4 regions of the Paenibacillus sp. FSL F4-0097 genome follow, and region 4 is predicted to be linked to each of the others. Evidence: riboswitches for the same ligand, from Rfam matches in the RefSeq annotation. Region 4 holds a riboswitch; each other region holds the start of a gene.
What was found. A riboswitch is a leader RNA that binds a small molecule or an ion and turns the genes downstream of it on or off. The one in region 4 is predicted to bind cobalamin.
Positions count from the first base shown of each region.

Region 1: linked by a shared signal. The riboswitch ahead of MHH86_RS02315 (anaerobic ribonucleoside triphosphate reductase) and the one ahead of MHH86_RS03840 (S-layer homology domain-containing protein) in region 4 are both predicted to bind cobalamin.
Region 2: linked by a shared signal. The riboswitch ahead of metE (5-methyltetrahydropteroyltriglutamate--homocysteine S-methyltransferase) and the one ahead of MHH86_RS03840 (S-layer homology domain-containing protein) in region 4 are both predicted to bind cobalamin.
Region 3: linked by a shared signal. The riboswitch ahead of MHH86_RS04495 (DUF4430 domain-containing protein) and the one ahead of MHH86_RS03840 (S-layer homology domain-containing protein) in region 4 are both predicted to bind cobalamin.

Region 1 is NZ_CP151965.1:524,868-529,055, forward strand. Features, by position in the region: gene MHH86_RS02315 (anaerobic ribonucleoside triphosphate reductase) at 1-1,488, opposite strand, end outside; cobalamin riboswitch at 1,730-1,965, opposite strand; gene MHH86_RS02320 (MTH1187 family thiamine-binding protein) at 2,344-2,652, shown strand; tRNA gene MHH86_RS02325 (tRNA-Thr) at 2,747-2,818, shown strand; gene MHH86_RS02330 (undecaprenyl-diphosphate phosphatase) at 3,542-4,188, shown strand, end outside.
Region 2 is NZ_CP151965.1:4,908,318-4,912,505, reverse strand. Features, by position in the region: gene MHH86_RS22105 (DedA family protein) at 1-401, shown strand, start outside; gene MHH86_RS22100 (undecaprenyl-diphosphate phosphatase) at 452-1,312, shown strand; cobalamin riboswitch at 1,412-1,618, shown strand; gene metE (5-methyltetrahydropteroyltriglutamate--homocysteine S-methyltransferase) at 1,773-4,076, shown strand.
Region 3 is NZ_CP151965.1:1,041,146-1,045,333, forward strand. Features, by position in the region: gene MHH86_RS04490 (glycosyltransferase) at 1-1,241, shown strand, start outside; cobalamin riboswitch at 1,369-1,572, shown strand; gene MHH86_RS04495 (DUF4430 domain-containing protein) at 1,742-4,188, shown strand, end outside.
Region 4 is NZ_CP151965.1:876,291-880,478, forward strand. Features, by position in the region: gene MHH86_RS03835 (cellulase family glycosylhydrolase) at 1-1,672, opposite strand, end outside; cobalamin riboswitch at 2,015-2,216, shown strand; gene MHH86_RS03840 (S-layer homology domain-containing protein) at 2,380-4,188, shown strand, end outside.

The DNA of each region.
Region 1 (4,188 bases), 350 kb from region 4:
GATGTTGAGATCCAGTTCCTCACTTTTCCGATCGCAATAGTCCCGCATATGACGCACAATAGCCAGCGCCTTGGCATGAACTTCCATATCCTCGCCATGGTGTTTGCCGTACATAGCTTTCATACATTCCGCCATACCGATGAAGCCAAGAGACAGACTGCCATGCTTTAGCAGATCGCCTACAGTGTCATCAGGTGCAAGATGCTCGCCGCCTTCCCAGACGCCTTCTCGCATCATGAAATCGGAAGCTTTAGCTTTTTGTGCGGTTTGAATGTGGAACCGATGAAGAAGTCCTTCCAGCGCAATATCCATATAATGATTTAGATCTTCATAGAAGCCAGCTTCGTCTGCGATGGTACGTCTGCCTGTTACTGTGCCGTGTGCCAGACCTAGCCGAACCAGATTCAGTGTATTAAAGGAAAGGTTGCCCTTTCCAGAGCAATGATTACGACCAAAACGGTCACCGAGCACTCGGGTTCGGCAGCCCATTGTAGCGAACTCCGTATCAGGATCACTTGGATCATAATACTGCAAGTTGAGCGGAGCGTCCAGATTAGCGAAGTTTGGATATAGTCTGCGCGCAGAACATTCAGCCGCTTTTAGGAACAGTTCATAGTTAGGATCGCCTTGTTGTTGATTGATTCCTTGCTTGCATTTGAAGATTTGAATCGGGAACACTGGTGTTTCTCCGCTGCCAAGTCCGTTCATAGTTGCTGTTAGCAGAGAACTGATCACAAGCTGACCTTCTGGTGAAGTACAAGTACCGTAGTTGATGCTGGTAAACGGTATTTGTCCACCGGATCGGCTGGACATGGTATTCAGATTATGTACCATACTTTCAGCCGCTTGCAGGGTTTCGATTTCGGTTTCCTTTAGTGCAAAACGGAACGCTCTTGGATATAACTCCGCCAGATCGGTCCGGCTCATCGTAATCTCGCCCAAAGATTCATCAGCTTGTCCTTCTTCAAAATAATCCAGACCCTTGCGGAACAGCTTGGCGAAGGATTTGGTTACATAAGGTGCCAGATCATAGTCGAGTTTATTGGCGGATACACCACCATATTGAGCATTTTGCTGGGATTGGAAAATAATCGCTACCAGAGACATAGCAGTCATTATTGAGTTCGGAGGACGAACGCTGCCGTTGCCGGTATTGAAACCTTCACGGAGAAGTTTATCAAACGGGATAAAAATACAGTTCGTCGTTCCAATCGCGTATTGATCCAGATCATGCACATAGACGACATTGTCATCAATAGCCTGCACTAGCTGCGGCGGCATCGTAAAATTGCGGGCGTACCATTTTGAATATTCACTGCCGAACTTGCTCATTTTACCGGAGAAACTCTCTCCATTCAAATTGGCATTCTCGCGCAATAGGTCCATATCCCGACTGTCGATAATATCCCGGCCTAAATCAATGAGCTCTTCTAAAAGAACTTCCCGTGCATTTTCTACTCCATTAAATTGTCTCTCCAACAACGTCATTGTACAGCTCTCCTCTCAGTATAAAAGAAAAACATCTATCATCAAATCCATATATCCATAGGAAGTTGGACTGCCATAAGCAGTCGTATATTTGTTCTGATTACATAAAAAAAGCATCCCCTACCCGAGGATGGCAGAAAATGCCCGATGCGTTATGTAAATATCCACACGGATATTTGCAGAGGTCTCTACGTAGATGACCGCATGCGGACACCATCCCTGTTCCTCGCAGGCATCAATAGTTGGTGTCGTCGAAACAGGTAGGTCTCCTGGCTTCCGTGGGATCTCTCGGCGCCTTCCCAAGGGTGTTCCTAACCCTCAGTGGCATCTGCCGGGAGATGTGGATTCTCAAGCTTCCCAGAAGCTTAAGAAGGCCATCCGGTTACAGTGGCGGGACCGCAGCGGATTCTCACCGCGCTTCCCTATTAAGCTCTAAATCCGGTTAAGGATCAAAGCGCCTGTCTCCACTATATTTTGTTGTCGTTAGATAAAAATAACCCAAGATGTTGTGTTTGTAAACAGTTTTTTAGAAAACCCGCGCGGGGAGCGGGTTCTTTAAAAGTACTCCACAAATGATCCACAGGCTGTCCATAAGTAATCCACAATTGATCCACAGGGAGATGCGAAATGATTCATAAATTGTCCGAAAAGATGCCACAAAGAGTCCATAAATATAGTGCAGATGACCCTAGAATTTGCGCATGAGAAAATACTCTTAGCCCAAAGTCATATTTTGGAGTAATCAGAAGAAATAGAAGAGATAAGGGAGGATAATCTTGCTTAGTTTGTGACAGAGCGGTGGAATTGTTACAATGGAAGAAGATAGGTACTATAAAATTTCGAGGAGGTATTCTCATGCCTATTGCTGAAGTTACAGTTATTCCAATTGGAACAGGCAGTACCAGTCTTAGCAGCTATGTTGCGGATATGCAGCGGGTGCTGAAGACAGTAGAAGGGATTACATATGAACTTACGTCCATGGGGACGATCATCGAAGGGCCTCTGCAACGCATTTTTGCCGCGGTAGAAGCTTTGCATGAGTCTCCTTTTGCCGCAGGTGCAGAACGTGTCTCTACCTCACTTAAAATAGACGACCGCCGCGATAAACCCTCCACTAGCCGTGGAAAGTTAGAGTCTGTGGAGCGTAAGCTACAGGTGGATTAGCAGTTTAGGAGGGCGGAAAACAGGGAGAAATAGGCTTGCGTTTCTGGCTGAAAGTTGTATAATATTTTTTGTTTGACAGAAAAATCAGCTTTAAGCTGGTGTAGCTCAGGGGTAGAGCAACGCACTCGTAATGCGTAGGCCGGGGGTTCAATTCCCTTCACCAGCATCCCAAAAAACCATACGTGGCGCGGATTTCCGAGGTTTCGGGACCGCGTCATTTTTCATTAAATCCCCTGGCTTCTAACATTCTTCTAAAAGATAAGACATGGCGAAATCGCTAATGAAAACGGTATGACTAGTGGTCACTGTCGAGCAGATGGAAGGCGTGTCGCAAGCTGACAGCAGTCAGAATGAAGGATGGTGGAGGAGGAGCAGCATAAGCTGCTTTTCTCTTGCGGGGGCAGATTGGTTAGATGGTAATTACTATAAAAATAAAAAAAGACACCACAAGGTGTCTTAGTACAGATACTTTTCGCTCGAATTTCACGAGCTCGTCAGTGAACTGAGTTCATAAGCAAGACTGGCTACGGCTAACAGATGAAGAGATAAAGTAATATCAATGTTAAAATGTGCGGTAATATTAATTTTCATAGATAACCACGCTCCTAAAGTATAAATACACATAAAGAAAACTTTATAAAGCGCTTGGCCTGCCATCATCAGTGCCAGGTAGCCATCCTGTACAGACGCCTTAGCGTTTCGACAGTAACATTATACTTAATATTTTGTGTTTTGCAAACCAAAGCCCCCTTAAGACTGAAATAATGAGCAATGTGACAATTATGTCATTCTGAATTGAATATTGTTAGGTTAATCGATGGGGAAGTTTACGTGTCTCCCTTATACTGGAAATTAAATGATTTTATTTCCGAAAGGGGACAATCCACTGATGACTGACGTAATTAAAGCAATAATACTTGGCATAATAGAGGGCTTAACTGAATTTTTACCAGTATCATCTACTGGACACCTTATTTTAGCAGGCGATTTGCTTAGCTTTGAGGGAGATGCTGCAATAACTTTTAAAATTGTTATTCAGTTGGGTGCAGTGATGGCAGTTCTAATTCTTTATTGGAAAAGGTATTTGGAAATTGGGGTTAATATGATTAGAATGGATTTTTCCAAAAGCAAAGGATTAAATGTCATTCATATGATTTTGGCTATGTTACCAGCATTAATCCTATATCTTCTCTTCAAGGACACAATAAAAAGCCAATTATTTGGTCCAACCCCTGTTTTGATCGGTCTAGTTGTTGGTGGGGTGTTGATGATCATTGCAGCGCGGAATAGGCGGACTGAAACCGCTGATACTATCGATGGGATTAATTATAAACAGGCTTTCGGAATTGGTCTGTTCCAATGCTTGGCGTTATGGCCGGGATTTTCGAGATCAGGTTCGACAATTTCAGGTGGCCTGTTGCTTGGCACTAGCCAAAAAGCCGCCGCAGATTTTACATTCCTTATTTCCGTGCCAGTTATGTTTGGTGCAAGCTTGTTGGATTTGTACGATAGTCGTGATTTGCTGAGTTCTGACGA
Region 2 (4,188 bases), 2.9 Mb from region 4:
TGGATGTGAGCCGGTTAGAGAAACTGGTTGAACGCTGGGGGGGCCTAATTCGCGTCACTAAAAAAGATATCCACAAGGCTGACGCCTGGTTTGATAAATATGGCTATTGGACTGTATTGTTTTGTCGGATGGTTCCGCTGGTCCGCAGTCTGATTTCGATTCCGGCGGGAATGTCAGGTATGAAATTTGGAGTATTTATGATCTTCACAACGATTGGCACATTGGGATGGAATTTGCTGCTTGTGCTTATTGGCGCGGCTTTGGGCGAATCCTGGGAAGACATTGCCATGTACATGGATGTGTACTCCAATGTGGTCTATGTACTAATTGCTGGCGGATTAGTTATTCTTGGGTTTCTGTACTTCCGCAAACGCAGCCGGAGAATGAACACTGAGGGCTAAGCGGGTGGAGGACTGATAATAGAAATGACTATTAAAAAGGAGGGAAACACATGGAGCTATTAACGATTATTAAAGCCATTATTTTGGGGCTTGTTGAAGGTTTAACCGAATTTGCTCCAGTATCCTCCACAGGTCATATGATTATTGTTGATGATATGTGGCTGAAATCACAGGAGTTATTTGGACAATATACGGCAAATACCTTCAAAATAGTTATTCAACTGGGTTCTATATTAGCGGTTGTTGTGATTTTTAGAAATCGATTCATTGATCTGTTGGGCTTAAGGCGTTTCAGCCGTAAGCAGTTGGATCCTGTAACAGAGAAGCTACCGCAGTTAGAGCAGGGCGGGCACCTCAAGCTGACACAGGTTCTGGTAGGGTTAGTGCCTGCAGGTGTGTTAGGTGTTCTGTTTAATGATTATATTGATGAGCATTTATTCTCTACCTCAACGGTGTTAATTGGTCTAGTGATCGGGGCTATATTAATGATTATTGCGGATCTGTTTGGGCCGAAGAAGATCAGAACTGAGAGTGTAGATCAGATTACATACAAACAGGCACTTGGTGTAGGTCTTGTACAGTGTTTTTCGTTATGGCCTGGATTTTCACGCTCGGGCTCGACGATTTCTGGTGGCGTAATCCTCGGGATGAGCCATCGTGCCGCTGCTGATTTTACGTTTATTATGGCAGTACCCATCATGGCAGGTGCCAGTCTGTTGTCACTGATGAAGAACTGGCAATATTTCACCATGGACGCGCTGCCGTTTTTTATTGCAGGCTTTATTAGTGCCTTCCTATTTGCGCTGTTATCGATGCGTTTCTTCTTAAAACTGATCAATCGTATCAAGCTCTTACCGTTTGCTATATACCGTATAATTCTTGCTGCTGTAGTATATTTCGTATTTTTCTAAGTCCGTTATAAGGAATCGATATAACAGAAGCCCCAGTAATCTATTGCAGATTGCTGGGGCTTTCACGTATGATGACATCAGATTAAGACACTCAAATGATGAATGATATCGGAGACAGGTGCTGACCGGAAAATAGTAATTCGGTAGGCTTAATAGGGAAATTCGGTTCGAAGCCGATGCGGTCCCGCCACTGTAACGGAAGAATCTCGAGCAACAGAGGTCACTGGCAATTTACTACTGCTGGGAAGACTGCTCAAGATGTTGACGCCGCTAGCCAGGAGACCTGCCTGTTTCAACAGCACTGCTTCACCTACGGAAGATAGGGAGGTGTTAGACGTTAACCATGGGTATATCATGGGCGTCTTTCCCTTTGACTTTTTTAGGGAAGGGCGCTCTTTTTTATAGGAAAGCAAGTAGTTTTGGAGTTTGAAATAAGAGATTGAAGAGGGAGTGTATCGAAATGACGAATAAGGTAAAAGTAAGCAATCTTGGATATCCGAGAATCGGAAAGAACCGCGAATGGAAAAAGGCACTGGAGGCATTCTGGCAGGGGAAAATAAATGAGGAGCAATTCCGCTCCGAAATGGCAGCAATCCAGCTGCAGCATTTGAAGACCCAGCAAGAAGCAGGAATTGAGCTTATTCCGGTAAATGATTTTACATTTTATGATCATGTGTTGGATGCGGCTGTTATGTTTGGAATCGTACCTCCACGGTATGCGTATGATGGCGGCGACATCGGGCTTGATCTTTATTTTGCAATGGCCCGTGGTAATGCTGAGGCTACTGCCTGCGAGATGACCAAATGGTTCAATACGAACTATCACTATATCGTTCCAGAGATCGGCACACAAACACCACGCCTGACTGAAAACAAACCTCTAGCGGCTTATCGTTTTGCTAAATCGCAGGCAGGGATTGAAGGTAAACCGGTACTTTTAGGTCTGTATACCTTCCTTAAGCTGTCCAAAGGTTACGCAGCGGCAGATATCGCCAAGATTGCTGCACGTTTTGTTCCAGTCTATGTTCAACTGCTACAGGAACTGAAGCAAGAAGGGGTAAGCTGGGTACAAATCGATGAGCCAGCGATTGTTACAGGCATAAGTAAAGAAGAATTAACACTGCTTAACTCGATATACACAGACATTGCCGGCTCCGTGCCGGGCTTGAATATTATTTTACAGACGTATTTTGAAGCTGCTGAGCCGCTGGAGGCACTGCTAGAGCTGCCTGTTCAAGGCTTGGGTCTTGACTTTGTGCACGATGGTGGAACGAATCTGGCTTCCATCGAACGTCTTGGCTGGCCGAAGGACAAATGGCTGGGTGCCGGAATTATTGATGGACGGAACATTTGGCGTTCCGATTTAGACGCCAAGCTGCAACTGGTAGAAAAGCTCAGCGTTCATGTACCGCTTGATCGTCTTATTCTTCAGCCTTCTTGCAGTCTGCTGCATGTCCCAGTCACCGTTCAAGGTGAAGTGAAGCTGAAGGCGACAGTTAAGAATGCGTTAGCCTTTGCCGATGAGAAGCTTAAAGAGCTTAGTCTGCTCGGAGCAGCCATCGCAGATAAAGGAGAAGCTTCTCAAGCAGCGCTGGCCGCTAGTCGTGAAGCTATTGCAGCGTTCCGCGCACTACCTGAGCGTGGCCGTAAGGATGTGGCGGAGCAAGTGCTTGCACTTGCAGCTCTACCAGACCAACGCAGTCTGCCTTTTGCTGAGCGCTTAAAGGTGCAGCAAGAGAAATGGCAGCTTCCACTTCTGCCAACCACTACAATTGGTAGCTTTCCGCAGACAGTCGAAGTGCGCCAGGCGAGATTGAAATGGCGTAAAGGGGTCTGGAATCAGGAGCGTTATGATGGATTTGTTCGTGAGCAGATCGCGGATGCAATTACCTTCCAAGAAAAGCTAGGTCTGGATGTTCTGGTCCACGGCGAGTTCGAGCGTACAGATATGGTGGAGTTTTTCGGAGAAAAGCTGGATGGATACTTGTTTACTAGTAATGGCTGGGTTCAATCCTACGGTTCCCGTTGCGTTAAGCCGCCGGTGATCTACGCGGATATTGCATTTATACAGCCTATGACTGTTAAAGAAAGTGTCTATGCACAATCGTTGACGAAGCTTCCGGTTAAAGGAATGTTGACGGGCCCTGTTACTATCCTCAATTGGTCATTTGTACGTGATGATCTCAGCCGGGAAGAGGTAGCCAATCAAATTGCTCTTGCCCTTCGCCATGAAGTAAAAGCGTTGGAAGATGCAGGCATCGAAATGATTCAAGTGGATGAGCCGGCTATTCGTGAAGGACTTCCGCTAAAGGCAGAAGACCGTGAGCATTACCTGAACTGGGCAGTGAAGTCGTTCCGTGTTGCCACGAACCATGTGAAGGCTACGACACAAATTCATACGCATATGTGCTATAGCGAATTTAATGACATGATCGATTCAATATCGGCTATGGATGCTGATGTAATCTCCATTGAGACTTCACGTAGCCATGGTGAGCTGATTATCAGCTTTGAGGAGCAGGCCTATGATAAAGGAATCGGTCTTGGAGTGTACGACATCCATAGCCCGCGGGTTCCAGCTGTCGAAGAAATGACTGCGAATATCGATCGTGCGCTGCGGGTGCTTGACCCTGAACAGTTCTGGATTAATCCGGATTGCGGTCTGAAAACGCGTGGCTGGCAGGAGACAGAGGATGCACTACGTAACATGGTAAGAGCTGCTGCTATTGCGAGGGAAAAGACAGGGGTTATTGCTTCTAAATAGACTTAAATAAATTAGAGCCAGGGTAATTTACCCTGGCTTTTTAGTTCAATTATTTTTTTGTAATCAGCTACTTGATAATAATTCTCAATCTTGTTAGAATGAAAAAGAAAAA
Region 3 (4,188 bases), 160 kb from region 4:
GGCAGCCGCCACTGGATAGGATTAGCAAGCAGAAAGAGAATGCGCTGCGCGCCGCTTACCGCTGGTTTGGTGAAGAGAAGCCGAATGAGGAGATTTTTGCAGGATTGTCTCCGCAGGAACTAGACGATGTGCAGCTACTGGGTCGTCGTTTGCTAAAAGAGGCGCGTGTTCTGGAACCCTTTGAACGGCTTCCGCTAGCCTTCTACTATACAACTCAGCGTGAAGGGGGTCCGCTGGATTACGATGCGCTTCTGGAGCTGTTAAAGCGTAAAGCCGGTTCCGACAAAGAAATCATCTATCGGTTTTTTGCTTGGTCGCAAGGCAATCCTTTATTTACGGTTTCGAATAAAAAGCTGCAACCGGGTTACCGTAAGGCGATTCTGAAGTATTTCCTAAGCAGTGATCGTGAAGCGTTCAAGAATCGGGAATTCCGAAAGAACTATGTCGCGGCAGCTCGGCCTGCTCTGCAAAATGTGTACAATGAAGCCCGCTCCCAACTGGCTTCCCCGCTGGCGCGCTGGATCAGCCGCAGCCGATTTCGACTCTTAATCTCCGGCTCCATTACGGGTATTCTGGTGATTATTGCAATTATCGTATTCAGTATGCTGCGTCCGGATGATACGAAGACGGCTCTGCCGGGGACAAGCCCTGAGCCGACCCCTGTTCAGAGTGCAGGTAATGAGCTGCCTCCGGCTTCAGTATACTTGAAGGATCAGAGCGACGAAGGAGATAAGGGGAGCAGCATATTGGTGTTCACCTTCGCAAGTGCAGATGACTGTGTGCAGTTTCAACCGACTGAGATTAGTTTAATGTCTTCGTCTACAGAGATAGATAAAAGCTTTAAGGTCGCTGCTACGAATGGCACTTGTCCAGTGCCGTCAACGGATGGGACGGATGAGGGAAACGCCGCTGACGATTCAGATGCCGCTGGCACTACTGGAGGAACAGCAGAAGGTGCAGATGCTCCTAACGCAGTAGCTGATGCTTCTCCGTCTCCTACGCCTTCCTCTGATACTGAGGACAGCACTGGGTTGCCTTCCGCAACAGCTGTGACTGAAGGTGAACAACCATCCTATCAGGTTGAGGTTACATTGGAGCCTGGAGCGACAATTCTAGAGAAAAGTATGATCAAGGCCGGAAGATTTACATTGATCGTAGATCCCGACCCTAATTTTCCACCAGCTTCTGATTCAAGTGCTGAACCCTCCCCAACTGCAAGTCCGGAAGGAACAGCCGAATAACAAGCTTTCTGAACAGCAATACCTACCGGCAGGTGGTGTATTGCTGTTCATTTTTTTGCTGCCCATACTAAGCTTTTCTATAGACATGCTATGTATTAATAGATATGATTATGGATGTCAAAATAAGATACTACATACTGGAAAAGGTGCAGACTCTATCAATCTAGTCGTCTGCTTAAAAGGGAAGTCCGGTGCATGAGTCCGGCGTGGTCCCGCCACTGTATGTGCGGAGCGTTTCTTCTATAAGCCACTGCCCTGAAGGTAGGGTGGGAAGGTGAAGAACAGCGATGAAGCATTAGCCAGGAGACCTGCCTTTTTTGTGAGCGTTTCTATTCTTCGTGGGGTAAGAATGTGGAACATATACAGATGGACTATCGGCAGGAAGCAAGCGCCGGAGCCTCGATTTGTAATCTTCCCTGACCGCCCTCCAAAGGGGCGGTCTTTATGTTATGCGTCTTATTCCCAGCAGTACCCATTCTTATACAGAAAGAGGTTAAACAATGAAGAAAATCATGTCTTCCAAGTTTGTAGCACTTGGGCTGGCCTTATTCATGGTCATTTCAATTCTAGGAACATCTCTTGCTCCGGCAGGACAAATATTTGCAGAAGCGAGCGCTGGCTCCGGTCTGGAAGCAACTGCTGCGGAGCGGATTAATGTTGCGGATGCGACTTATGCGGCTGCAGAATATCTCTTGAAAGGTGGCGTGCAATCGGATTGGCAAGCTATTGGATTAGCGCAAGCAGGATATAAGCTGCCAGCCAGTTACCATTCAGAGCTTGAGAAAAAAGTAAAGGATGCAGCTGGCAATTTCGCCAATGTAACCGATTATGCTCGAATCGTGCTCGCAGTGAGAGCGATTGGTGCAGATCCTACTAGCTTTGCTGGTAACGGAACGACTCCTGGCTATAATCTGATTGAGAAAATTTATAATAACAGCAAGCTCAGTGAACAGACGCTAAATAATCCGGTATATGCCTTACTTGCGCTGGATTCTGGTAAATATAATATCCCAAGTGACGCGAAATGGACGGCGGATAAGCTCCTTACGGAGATTCTCTCCAAACAGAATCCGGATGGGGGCTTTGCATTAACCTCGGGCGCAAGTGAGTCTGATATGACAGCGATAACCTTGACGGCTCTGGCGGCACATAAAAATAATCCTGAAGCCTACTTAGCAGGGCTACAAGCCGTAGCTTGGTTATCTGCAGCTCAAGATAGCCATGGGGGTTACGGTGACAGTGCTGAAAGTAGCGCACAAGCAATCCTTGGACTCACATCCTTCGGAGTTGATCCTAGTGGATTAGAATACACCAAAAACAAAGTGGATCTAATGGAGAACCTGCTTAGCTATCGTCTAGCTGATGGTAGCTTCACCCATAGCCGTGGTGGAAGCAGTAATGTTCTGGCGACAGAGCAAGGACTTCAGGCGCTGGTTGCGTATAATTTGCTGTATAAAGGAAGCAACAGTAAGCTATACGATTTTTCCAAATCCTCCGTTCAGAGCTCACTCATCTACGCTCCTGTAACGATTGAGGGACCACGGGCCACGTTGGCACAAGGGTACGCCTATGCTGGCAACGCACTTGGAGCGTTAGAGAAGCTGGCGCTTCAAACGAACTTGCCGATCACGAATCCTTCGGGCAGTTATGTGACTGGCATCGGAAGTATTGCTGCTGGAAGCTTTGGTGGTTATGACGGATGGATGTATGTTGTATCACGTGACGGAAAATGGATTAATCCCGATGTAGGCATGAGTGATTTTGTACTTAAAGATTCAGATCAGGTACTGGTTTATTATGCCGGAGATGACACTAAACTTGTGGATTCCGTTACCCTTTCCAAAGCAAATCTTAAAGAGGGCGATTCTTTTAACGTCATTGTAACTAGTAAGACGTGGAAATGGGACGCTGCTACGAACACTTCCTCTCCTGTAACTGCAAAAGCTGCGGGTGTTCAGGTCCAAATTGGAGCTCAGACGGTAACGACGAATGCTAAAGGTGAGGCCGTATTCTCAGGAAATGTGCCCGCAGGTGACTATACACTGACTGTAACTGGCTACCGCGAAGGTAAAGCGCCAACGGTTGCTAAATATACAAAAGCTATAAAGGTAATTTCTAAGAATGTAACAGCTTCACTTACCGTTGAAGGCCCGGAAGGATTGATTAGTGAAGGGACTTTAAAAGCCTCCAATGCTCTTGAAGCGTTGCAGCAACTAGGGTCTACCGATGATTTTAAAGTAGATATCACCAAATCGTCTTATGGCAACTTTGTATCAGGTATCCATGGAGTTTCGCAAGGTACTTACGACGGATGGTGGAGCTTCGTAGTATCACGCGGCGGGGAGTGGATATATCCAAGTGTGGGTATGGATGCGTTCGAACTACAGGAATCCGATCGTGTGCTTGTCTATTATGCAGGTGAAAATACACAGGTTATAGATTCTGTGGCGCTTTCCCCAACGCAGCCAAAAGCTAATGAAGCTTTTACCGTAAAGGTTTCTCAGAAAAAGTGGGTGTGGAATCAGGACAGTTTCACTTCTGATCCGGTTACCTCACCAGCAGCAGGTGTGCAGGTTTCGATTGGTGATAAGAAGGTAATCACGAATGAACAAGGTGTAGCTGTTGTTGATGGGGGTCTCCCGGCAAATAGCTATACAATGACTGTTACCGGCTATGCTAAAGACAGCGTACCGAGCGTAGCGCGTTATACTCAGTCTCTGACTGTTGGATCGTCTGTTATTGCTCCAGCTAAAGCTACCGCTACCCTTTCAGTGATTGGAGATAGCCGGAAGGGAACCATCCTAGCCAGTACAACAGTAGCTCTAAAAGAGGGCGAAACGGCTTATAGCTTACTAGTCAGTCAATTAGGCACTAAGGTAGTATCATCCGGCAACGCTGGAAGCATCTACGTGAAGTCTATTGACGGGTTGGCTGAATTTGATGAAGG
Region 4 (4,188 bases):
TGATGATATCCCCATTCCAGAAGTGGAATTTTAGGATAACCTCGCCGTCTTTAACATCTTTAAAGAACGCGGGAAGCAGCTTGATTTCTTTAGTGTTATAAGAAGGTGAGAAGGTATTGCCGAATTCCTTAAATGGAGTCCAGTCCTGCGGACCTGCATTGCCACCAGCGGTATATACAGCTTCCATTGTGGCAAGCTGGTTACCATTAAAGGTGGTCGGAATGGCAAAGGATTCAGTCGTGCCTTTTGCATCGCTTAATTTAGCTGTGTCATACACAATCACCTTAAGTCTCCACGCAACACCCTTGTTGAATTTCAGAGTCAGCACGGCATTTTCACCGTATTTTTGGGAAGCTGTGAGCTTTTTGAGTTGGCTGGCTTTGAGGATGAGCTCCTCACCATTTAATGTGTAATCTTTACCTTTGGTCAGATATTTTCCGTTGGCACTAATGGTGGTTAGCTTATTGCCGTTCAGGTTTAGCTTAACCTTGGTATCTTTGATTTGTGCACCTTTTTTTAGGTAGACCAAATCGCTTTCGGTGCTGGAGGAACGCTCCTTCAGACCAGACATTAATACATTGTGGAGTTCAGGATCAGACCACTTATAAGTTTTACGGTTGAAATGCTGCCCGTTATCCCAGAGCATGGAAGTCATTTTCTTTTCTTTCAAATAATAAGTCAGATACTCGAAGAATTTAAGCTTCTCGCCCTGTTCAATCACACCTGTGTCTTTATCGAAACCTAATAAACCAAATTCGCCGACGATGACAGGGATGCCTTTAGCTACAAATGTATTGTAAACGTTATCAAAAGTTTGAGTGATATCGTTTTTTGTATCTTTTTCAAATGTGGTGTAGCCGGCAATGTTCACACTAAAAGGCCAGAAGCCATAGAAGTGAACGGTCGCAATAATATTCGGATCGTTTAGAGCCGTAATCGTCTTATAGAGATGATCCATTCTTGTTTGTGTAGGTGAAGACTCTAATGAAGGTAATACAAGTGGGCGGAGGTCGTTTTTCCCACCGGATTTCCGCACGATCTGATAGAAGGAGTTATTGAGTTCAGTAAGCATTTGCTCCATTTTTGCTTCGTCTGTGCTTCCACCATCGGTGAACCGAGGTTCATTTATGCTCTCGAACATCAGCTTATCGGATTTGTCCTTAAAGCGATCGGCAATTTGAGTCCAGGCTGCATTATAACGCGCCAGCGTTTCATCGTGTTTTTCTTCCATATGGCTTACCCATAGCCAGGAATCATGATGGACATTAATCATGACATAAAGCTTGGCGTCCAGTGCCCAGCCGACAACTTCTTCCACACGGTCGAGGTAGGCTTTTTCTAGGGTATAGTCTGGTGCCGCACCCATGTGAGTATCCCAGGTCACAGGAATCCGAATACTTTTATAGCCTTGAGCGGCGATCTTTTTAATAAGTTCTTGGGTCACACGAGGATTGCCCCAGGAGGTTTCGTCCTCACCTGTAGCATCTAAAGTATTACCGAGGTTCCATCCGGGCTGCATTTCGTCTACATAGGATTGGATCTTACTCTTTGGCGCTGCCTTAGCTTGTTGCTCATCCTTAGTTGCAGCTGCAGCCATGGATGAGAACAGAGAGAGCAGAAGAGCGGTGACAAGTGTCAATGATAAGAAGGATTTCTGGATTCGCGTAGTCATTGAATTCTCCTTTGTGAGATAAATTTAGGATGCTTGGACCTGGCTTTGACGCTGTACTTGGTGGTTAGATGAACACGAACACCTCCAATGTTATTTTTGTAAACGCTTTCTGAATATACCCTAACATAGAATTCACTCAGCGAGTACCTTACTAATTTGTGGCAAATTCATATAAGAATTAGTGATTTAAATTAATTTTCCCCACAGTTGGATAAAGAAATTATTTGAATATCCCTACTCGTAGAAATTGGTTATTCAATAGGATTATCTCTAGCTGCCCGTTATACAAAAAAGAAATATAACATGACAAAAGCATATATATTAGATATGATGAAGCATGAAAATTTAAAATTAGAAATAGGTGCCAACTATGAATGTTGCGGAAGTACAATCATAGATTGGTTAAATGGAAAGCGGGTGTGAATCCCGCGCGGTCCCGCCGCTGTAAAAGAGGAGTCCTTGCAAAATGCCACTGGGAAACTGGGAAGGCAGCAAGGGTGATGATACTTGAGCCAGAATATCTGCCTTTTTCTGTTACACCATCAAACTCTACGATCGATAGAGAGGTGCTTGAATAGTGTTTGCCAGCTAGTATTGTGGTTCACTATCTTAACCTCTTGACGTTTATGTTGAGTGGTTTTTTTTGTGGTTATAAGAAAGTTTATTCTGTTTTTTATCATAGGTATGAAGGGAAGGGTTATGGAAAAATGAAGAAAAATAAGTTTTTAGCGTGGTTACTCATTGTAGCTGTATTTATCACGACATTCTCTACAAGTGTTATCCCAGCTCAAGCAAATGGAGCAAGCTCTACTCTTAAAGGGTACGTAACTGTAGCCGTAGAGAAATTCACCGTAGGCCAAGGGTATATTAAGGAACCTATTAAAGTTCCGATTTATGAAGGCGATAATGGCGCATCTTTAATAACACGTGCGCTAGGTGATGGGAATTATAGATATTTAGGAAATATAGATAGTGGTTTTTATTTATCAGAGGTTAAAGATAGTGGCAGAAGTGAAGTCAATATTCCACAATATATTTTAGATATGATTTCAGCCGATGGGAAAACAGTCGGCACTAAAGCAGACCCAGAGTGGTTAAGTCAGTTTGACTATACCTCCATGTCGGGTTGGATGTATGCAGTAAATAATGTGTTTCCTCCGTTTGGGATGACCGATTATAAGCCTCAAGACGGTGACATCATTCGAACTCAGTTCACCACTTATGGCTATGGTTCTGATCTTGGTGGCTGGGGAGAAATCCCCGTTCAACTTGCCAATAAGGATGCTTTAACTGCGGAAATCGCCGAGATTAACAGTGACCCTAATAAAGAAACTATTTTGGACAGACCAGTAGTACAATCGGCAGTTTATCAAGCCTATTCCGTGCTCGAAAATATGGCAAGCTCTCAAATAAGTGTAGATCATGCACTTGTAGGGCTTAACCATGCATTAGACATAGAACCCCCTGTTATTACAGTAAGTGGCATACAAGATAAACAGGAAGTATCCAATAAAGAAATAAGCTTCAAAGTAGCTGTCACAGACAATGTATATAGTGACATCATTCCAGAAGTGAAGCTGAATGGTGTTACTTTATCACCTGCGAATGGGGAGTACAAAGCTTCTCTGAATTCAGGCAGTAATGCAATTACTGTAACGGCTCTTGACGGAGCTGGAAACAAAACAAATGTAACTTATCAAGTTACTTACAAACTGGAAACTACAGTTGCCGTCAAACAACAGTTAGATAAAAGCCTTGCCTATATTCTAAACACTGTAAAGAATCCGTCGTTTGGAACAGGTAGTGGAGAATGGTCGATCCTTTCTCTGGCACGGGCGAACTATACAGTACCTAACGGTTATTACGATCTTTATTACAACAATGTAGCAACGAAAATAGCATCGATCATTAAAGAGGATGGAAAACTCGACGCCAATAAAAGCACAGAGAATTCCAGAGCGATTCTTGGGCTTACCTCTATCGGAAAAGATATCACAAATGTTGCGGGATATGATCTGAGAAAAGCACTGGCTGATTATCAATATATCCAAAAGCAAGGCAATAATGGTCCGATTTTTGCTCTGATTGCGCTAGATAGCCATAACTATGAGATCCCTGTAGTTGATGGAGTTACAGAACAGACCGCAAGAGAAAAACTAGTTCAGTACATTTTAGATAAAGAGGTTAAAAAAGGTACAGCAGAAGCTGGTGGCTGGGCATTAGGCGTAACCAAAGCCGATGTCGATATGACTGCGATGGCGATGCAAGCTCTTGCACCTTATTATGCAACCCGAGATGATGTAAAAGCCGCCGTGGATCGGGCCATCCAATGGCTGTCCGATAACCAAAACAATCAAGGCGGATTTACAAGCTGGGGAAGCACTAGCAGCGAAAGTATCTCACAGGTAATTGTGGCCTTAACTGGTGTAGGCGTAGATCCGCACACTGACACTAGATTTGTTAAAAGTGGAAATTCACTTATTGATGCACTGCTTAGCTTTGCTGCACCTGAGGGT